DNA from 2 places in the Arthrobacter sp. 10T416 genome. Region 2 is predicted to be linked to the other one. Evidence: riboswitches for the same ligand, from Rfam matches in the RefSeq annotation. Region 2 holds a riboswitch; the other holds the start of a gene.

Region 1 (3,405 bases), on a different contig from region 2:
AGGCGTCCTTCGCGGCCCGGAAACCGGCGTCGAGGTCGGCGAGGATGTCGTCGATGTGCTCGAGGCCCACCGAGAGCCGGACCAGCCCGGGATTGACGCCTGCCACCGCCTGCTGCTCCGGCGAGAGCTGGCTGTGGGTGGTCGACGCCGGGTGGATGACCAGGGAGCGCACGTCGCCGATGTTCGCCACGTGGGAGTGCAGTTCCAGGGCATCGACGAACCGCTTGCCGGCCTCCGCTCCCCCGGCGAGGTTGAAGGCGACGACGGCGCCGGTTCCCTTCGGCCCGTACTTGCGGCCGCGCTCGAACCAGGGGCTGGACGGCAGCCCGGCGTAGGCGACGGATTCGACGTCGTCCCTGGCTTCCAGCCATTCGGCCACGCGGGTGGCGTTCGCGACATGCCGCTCCACGCGCAGGCTCAGGGTTTCGATGCCCTGGGCGATCAGGAAGGCGTTGAACGGCGAGACGGCGGAGCCGAGGTCGCGCAGCAGCTGGACGCGGGCCTTGAGGATATAGGACAGGTTCGCGCCCAGTGCCCCGTCCGCCCCCAGGTCCCGGGCGTAGACGAGGCCGTTGTAGGTAGGATCCGGGGTGTTGAAGCCCGGATAGCGGTCCGGTTCCTTGCCGAAGTCGAAGTTGCCGGAGTCGACGATCACGCCGGCGATCGCCGCACCGTGACCGCCGAGGTACTTGGTGGCCGAGTGGACCACAATGTCGGCACCCCATTCGATCGGACGGATCAGGTACGGGGTGGAGAGTGTGTTATCCACGATCAGCGGGACGCCGGCCTGGTGGGCCACGTCCGCGATACCCTCGATGTCCAGCACGTCCTGGCGGGGGTTGGAGACCACCTCGCCGAAGAACAGTTTGGTATTCGGCCGCACGGCGTCCCGCCACTGGTCCAGATTGTCGGGGTCCTCGACGAAGGTTACTTCGATGCCGAACTTCTTCAGCGAGTGGGCCAGCAGGTTGTAAGTTCCGCCGTACAGGCTGGGACTGGCCACCACGTGGTCGCCGGCCTCGGCGATGTTGAGGATCGCGAAGGTCTCGGCGGCCTGGCCGGAACTGAGCAGGAGCGCCCCAAGGCCGCCTTCCAGGCTGGCTACGCGCTGTTCGACGGCGTCCTGGGTGGGGTTTCCGATCCGGGTGTAGATGGGCGCGAGTTCGGCGAGCGCGAAGCGGTTGGCGGCGCTTTCGGCGCTGGGGAAGACGAACGACGTCGTCTGGTAGATAGGCAGTGACCGGGCGCCGGTGGCAGCGTCCGGCTCCTGGCCGGCGTGGATCTGGCGGGTTTCAAAGGACCAGGCGTTGGACATCGGAGTGCTCCTTGTTACTGGGCGCAGCCCGACTCCGGCCTCGGGGCCGGGACGGCGCTGGCAGCCGCGCTTGCCCGCCGGCGGGCGCCGGTGGGCCAGGTCTTCACCCGGGGCACCCCGCCGCGTTTGGAGGGTTGCCGGCCAGCAAGCCGGGGCTTGATGCTGGCGCTCATGACCTGGATTCAGTCTAGGAAGCGGTCCCGGCGGCAGGATAGGTTTGTGACGAAAATGAAGAACGACGGCGTGCGCAGGGCTCGGAAAAGGACATCCCATCTGAGTTAGGACACCCTAAGCTGAGAGCTCCATCACAAAGTGCCAAGATGATGGCATGCGCATGGATCACGTCTCTTACGCCTGTGAACAGGATGGCCTGGCTGCCACCACCGAACGTATCGCCTCGGCCCTTGGGGTCGAGGCCGTCAAGGGCGGAGTCCACCCCCGGTTCGGGACCCGCAACATGATCATTCCGCTCGCCGGGCACAAGTACCTTGAGGTCGTGGAGGTCCTGGACCACCCGGCGTCGGACAAGGCACCCTTCGGCCAGGCCGTCCGGGCACGCTCGGCGGCCGGCGGGGGCTGGATGGGCTGGTGCGTCGAGGTCGACGACCTCGGCCCGTTCGAGGAACGCCTGGGCCGCGCGGCCGTCAACGGCAACCGCAAGTTCCCTGACGGACGGGAACTTGTCTGGAAGCAGATCGGCATCCTCGGCCTGATCGCCGACCCGCAGGTGCCCTACATGCTCAAGTGGGAAGGCGATCCGGCGCTGCACCCGTCCAACGCCTACGAGAGCAGCGTCAAGATGTCTGCGCTCACCATCGCCGGTTCCGCCGAGCGGGTCACCGAGTGGCTGGGTGAACCGGTGGGCAAGCCGCTGGAGGACGTGGACGTCAACTGGCTCGCCCCGCACGGGACGCCGGGGATCCTCTCCGTCACGTTCGAAACGGATTCCGGCGCCGTCACTATCTGACGGTTTCCCCTACACTTCGGCCGCCAGCAGCGGGTGCCAATGATGCCACCCACCGCTGGCGGCCGAATTCCTTTAAGCCGCTGGTCCCGGTGCTGGTCCCGGCTCAGGCCTTCAGCAGGTCCGGGTGGTGCACTTCCACCACGTTGGGGTGTGCCCGCAGCCGGTAGCGGAGGGCGTTGTCGCCGTAGGTCTCCAGGATCGGACTGTTGGTGGGGTCCACGGACAGTCCGCGGGCCTGGGCCTGGAATTCCGGGCTGACGGCCAGCCGGGGCATGGTGGCGTCCAGGGCCGGGTTATAGAAGAACGGCAGGGAGATCCGGTCGGTGCCGCGCAGGGGCGAAATCACCCGGTGCAGCGTGGCCTTGAGGTACCCGTTGGTGGCCAGCTCGAGCATCTCGCCGATGTTGACGACGAACGTGCCGGGCACCTGGGGCGCGTCGATCCATTTGCCCTGGTATTCGACCTGCAGGCCGCCCTTCCCGGGCTCGACCAGGAGCAGGGTCAGGACCCCGCCGTCGCGGTGGGATCCCACACCCTGCTTGGGCTCCGGATCGGACTCCCCCGGGTACCGCACGATCTTCAGCAGCGGGAAGGCCCGCGCGGCAAATGCGGCGTCGAAGGTGTCCTCGGGCGCTCCGAGCGAGACGGCGAGGGCCCGGAGCAGGGAAAGCGAAATTTCACTCAGGCGATCGGTCCATTCGGTCACGACCTCCTGCATGTCGGGCAGTCCGTCGGGCCACAGGTTGGGTCCCTCGAGCCGCCAGTAGTCGGCGACGCCGGGCCCGGGCTCCACGGCGTCGCGCTCAACGCCGATGTCGATCTGCTCGCGCCAGTCGACGGCGCCGTCGGTGATCTCGCCGCCCACGCGGGTGTAGCCGCGGAACTGCGGGCTGTGGACGTTCTCGATGGCGAGCTTCTGGTCCTCGGGGAGGGCAAAGAAGCGCCGGGAGACGTCCAGCATGGCATCGGTGAGTTCCTGGGGGACGCCGTGGCCGGAGAGGTAGATGAAGCCGACCTCCCGCATGGCATCGCGCAAATCGTTCCGGAACCGTGCGGCCTCTTCGGGGCCCGCAGCCAGAAGCGAGAAATCCAAGATGGGCAATGATTCAAGCGACAAGATGAC
Region 2 (3,405 bases):
TGCCGCTGCGGGTCTTGGGGACATCGGGCACAACGACGACGTCTCGCGGCTTTGCGATCGGCCCGATCGCCTTCGCCACATGCGCCTTCAAATCGGCGGTGATTCCCTCCGTGAACGCTAAGCGGCGGGAGGGGATCGCTGCCGACTCGCGGAGGACCACGTATGCGACGATGGCGTGCCCGGTTTTGGCGTCGGCGACCGGGCAGACGCCGGCTTCCACCACGTCCGGGTGGGACACGAGGGCCGATTCGATTTCGATGGTGGAGAGCAGATGGCCGGAAACGTTCAGGGTGTCGTCCACCCGCCCGAGGATCCAGATGTCGCCGTCGTCGTCGTACTTGGCACCGTCTCCGGCGAGGAACCAGCCCTGCTGCGCGTACTGGCGCCAGTACGAGTCGTAGTAGCGGGCCGGATTGCCCCACACGGTCCGGGCGATCGCCGGGCCGGGGGAGTCCACCACAATAAAGCCCTGCACGCCCGGCGGAACCGTGGCGCCGGCGTCGTCGACGATCCGGGTGCTCACGCCGGGCAGCGGGCGGGCCGCGCAGCCGGGTTTGAACGAGGAGTCGGTCGGGGCGGGCGAGAGGATGGTGGCGCCGGTCTCGGACTGCCACCAGGTGTCCACCACGGGGGCGGTTCCGGCGCCGATGTTGGCCCGGAACCAGCGCCAAGCCTCGGGGTTTATCGCCTCGCCCACCGTGCCGAGGAGGCGGATCGAGGAGAGGTCGTACGTGTCCGGGACACCCTCGGGGAACCAGCCCATCAGGGACCGGACCAGGGTGGGCGCGGTGTAGTACTGCGTCACCCCGTAGCGTTCGATGATTTCAAAGTGCCGGCCCGGGTGCGGGGTGTTGGGGGTGCCCTCGAAGATCACCTGCGTGGCGCCGTTGGAGAGCGGGCCGTAGAGCTCGTAGGTATGCGCCGTAACCCAGGCCAGGTCCGCCGTGCACCAGTGGACATCCCGGTCGCGGAGGGCAGGGTCCGGGTTGCTGAAGAGGTGCTCGAAACTCCAGGACGCCTGGGTGAGGTAGCCCCCGGAGGTGTGGACCAGGCCCTTCGGCTTCCCGGTGGTCCCCGAGGTGTACATGATGAACAGCGGCGTCTCGGCGTCGAAGGCCTCGGCGGTGTGGGCATCCGACGCGGCGCCGACGGCGTCGTGCCACCAGACGTCGCGGCCCGCGGTCATCGGGACCGTGTCCAGCTCACCGGCCGGGGTGGTCCGGTTGACCACCAGGACGTGTTCGATCGCGTTCGTGCCGGCGACGGCGGCGTCCGCGTTGGCCTTAACCGGGACGGCAGCTCCCCGCCGGAACTGGCCGTCGGTGGTGACCAGCAGCTTGGCGCCGGTGTCCTCCACCCGGAACCTCAGGGCCTCCGCGGAGAACCCGCCGAAGACCAGGGAATGGATGGCACCGATGCGGGCCACTGCCAGGGTGATGATCACGGTCTCGGGGATCACGGGCAGGTAGATGACCACCCGGTCGCCCTTGGCGATGCCGAGGTCCAGCAGGGCATTGGCAGCCTTGGCCACCTCACGCTGCAACTCGGCGTACGTGACAGTGCGGCGGTCGCCGGGCTCGCCCTCAAAGAACAGGGCCACCTTGTCCCCGCGTCCCGCCGCTACATGGCGGTCGACGCAGTTGTAGGCGACGTTGAGCTTGCCGCCGTCGAACCAGCTGATCTCCGGGCCGTGGCCGGCCGCGGGATCGGCCGGGACCCGGCGGTAGGCGGTGTGCCAGGGTTTGGTTTCGCCGGCGGCCGGCTGAGCCCAGTCGAGACGGAGCGCCTGGGTTTCCCAGAACGCCACAGAATCCGGCTCGGGCGTGGCCGCCGCGCCCGCGCCCGGGACCCGGACGGGAGCGGGCAGGGTGGACGTGGTTTCAGGGGTCATGTGCAGCACTCCATCGGTCCTGGCAGTAGCACCCTCGCCGTGGCGGGGGTTGCTGCGGCTTCATAGGTCCAGGTCCCTCAGCCGCTCGGGATGGTCACTACCTACTAGAACCGAGATGCACGATTCTGCAAAATCCAGCCACACGTTGCTGTAATATTCACTGGCGCTCCTGATGTGGTATCAAAATCAGTCATTTATTCGACAATCGTGCGCGCCGGGCGCAGGAGTAGGGTTAATGCATGGTCCACGTTAACGATCCGGCAGTCATTGAGCGCCTTATGCGAACCAAGGGCACGTGGGCGGTGGTGGGCCTGACCACCAATGAATGGCGGTCGGCCTTTGAGGTCTCCTTGTACGTCCGCGACCGTATGGGCATGGACATCATCCCCGTCAACCTCCCGGGCGACGACGTCCACGGGGAAACTGGGTACCGGTCCCTGGCGGAGATCCCCGCCGCGAAACACCCGATCGACGTCGTGGACTGCTTCGTCAACTCCGGGAAGGTGGGCGCCGTCATTGATGAGGCCATCGCCATCGGCGCCAAGGCCGTCTGGCTGCAGCTGGGCGTCTTCGATGACGCCGCGGTTTCACGCGCCACGGCCGCCGGACTGGACGTCGTGGTCAACGAGTGCCCCGCCCGGCTGGGGTGGCGGATAGGCCTCTAGCGGCGCACCCAGCACCTGCCGCACGGCGCAACGGGAGTCGGTTACAAAATGTGACCGACTTTTTCCGTATTCGCCGCCTGCCGTGTGAGATGGACTCGTAACCATCCCGAGCGGCTGAGAGATCTGGCTCTGTGACGCCGCAGCAACCCCCTCATTGAGGACGGTGCTACCGCCAGGACCGATGGAGAAGGCGCCGTCTTCCGCTCGGATTTGCGGCCCACGCGGCTTGAATCCCGGAAGCAGCGCTTTCCCGGCATACGCCAGGAGACCGCATATGAGTACTGAAACCCGCCCGCAGAAAATGACCGGGAAGGTGGCCGTTGCCAGCTTCATCGGCACCACCATCGAGGGGTACGACTTCGTCCTGTACGGCCTGGCCGCAGCGACCGTCTTCGGCCCGCTGTTCTTCGCCCCGGCCGCCCCGCTCGTGGGCACCATCGCAGCCTTCGCCACCTACGCCGTCGGCTTCGTCGCGCGGCCGATCGGCGGCGTGCTGGGCGGGCACTACGGCGACAGGATCGGCCGGAAGAGCGTGCTCGTGGCGTCCCTGCTCCTGACCGGGCTCGCGACCACGGCCATCGGGCTCCTGCCCACCTACGCCCAGCTCGGCTGGGTGGCGCCGGCGCTCCTGCTCCTGCTGCGCGTGGTCCAGGGCATCGGCTACGGGGCCGAATGGGCCGGCGCGGCCCTTATGACCGTCGAGCACGCGGCGCCGAAGAAGCGCGGACTGACCTCCAGCGCCACCCAGCTGGGCCCCACCTCCGGGATGCTCCTGGCCACCGGCGTCCTGCTGGTCCTGGAAAACTCCCTGAGCGACGAGCAGTTCCTGGCGTGGGGCTGGCGCGTCCC

Evidence for each region. A riboswitch is a leader RNA that binds a small molecule or an ion and turns the genes downstream of it on or off. The one in region 2 is predicted to bind S-adenosylmethionine.
Region 1: linked by a shared signal. The riboswitch ahead of AC1DBE_RS13380 (bifunctional o-acetylhomoserine/o-acetylserine sulfhydrylase) and the one ahead of acs (acetate--CoA ligase) in region 2 are both predicted to bind S-adenosylmethionine.

The regions. Positions count from the first base shown of each region.
Region 1 covers NZ_JBFTHI010000013.1:21,443-24,847, reverse strand. The annotation lists gene AC1DBE_RS13380 (bifunctional o-acetylhomoserine/o-acetylserine sulfhydrylase) at 1-1,315, opposite strand, end outside; SAM riboswitch class IV at 1,377-1,492, opposite strand; gene AC1DBE_RS13375 (VOC family protein) at 1,644-2,282, shown strand; gene AC1DBE_RS13370 (isopenicillin N synthase family dioxygenase) at 2,386-3,399, opposite strand.
Region 2 covers NZ_JBFTHI010000014.1:52,534-55,938, reverse strand. The annotation lists gene acs (acetate--CoA ligase) at 1-1,891, opposite strand, end outside; SAM riboswitch class I at 1,899-1,988, opposite strand; gene AC1DBE_RS14105 (CoA-binding protein) at 2,131-2,556, shown strand; SAM riboswitch class I at 2,655-2,744, shown strand; gene AC1DBE_RS14100 (MFS transporter) at 2,831-3,405, shown strand, end outside.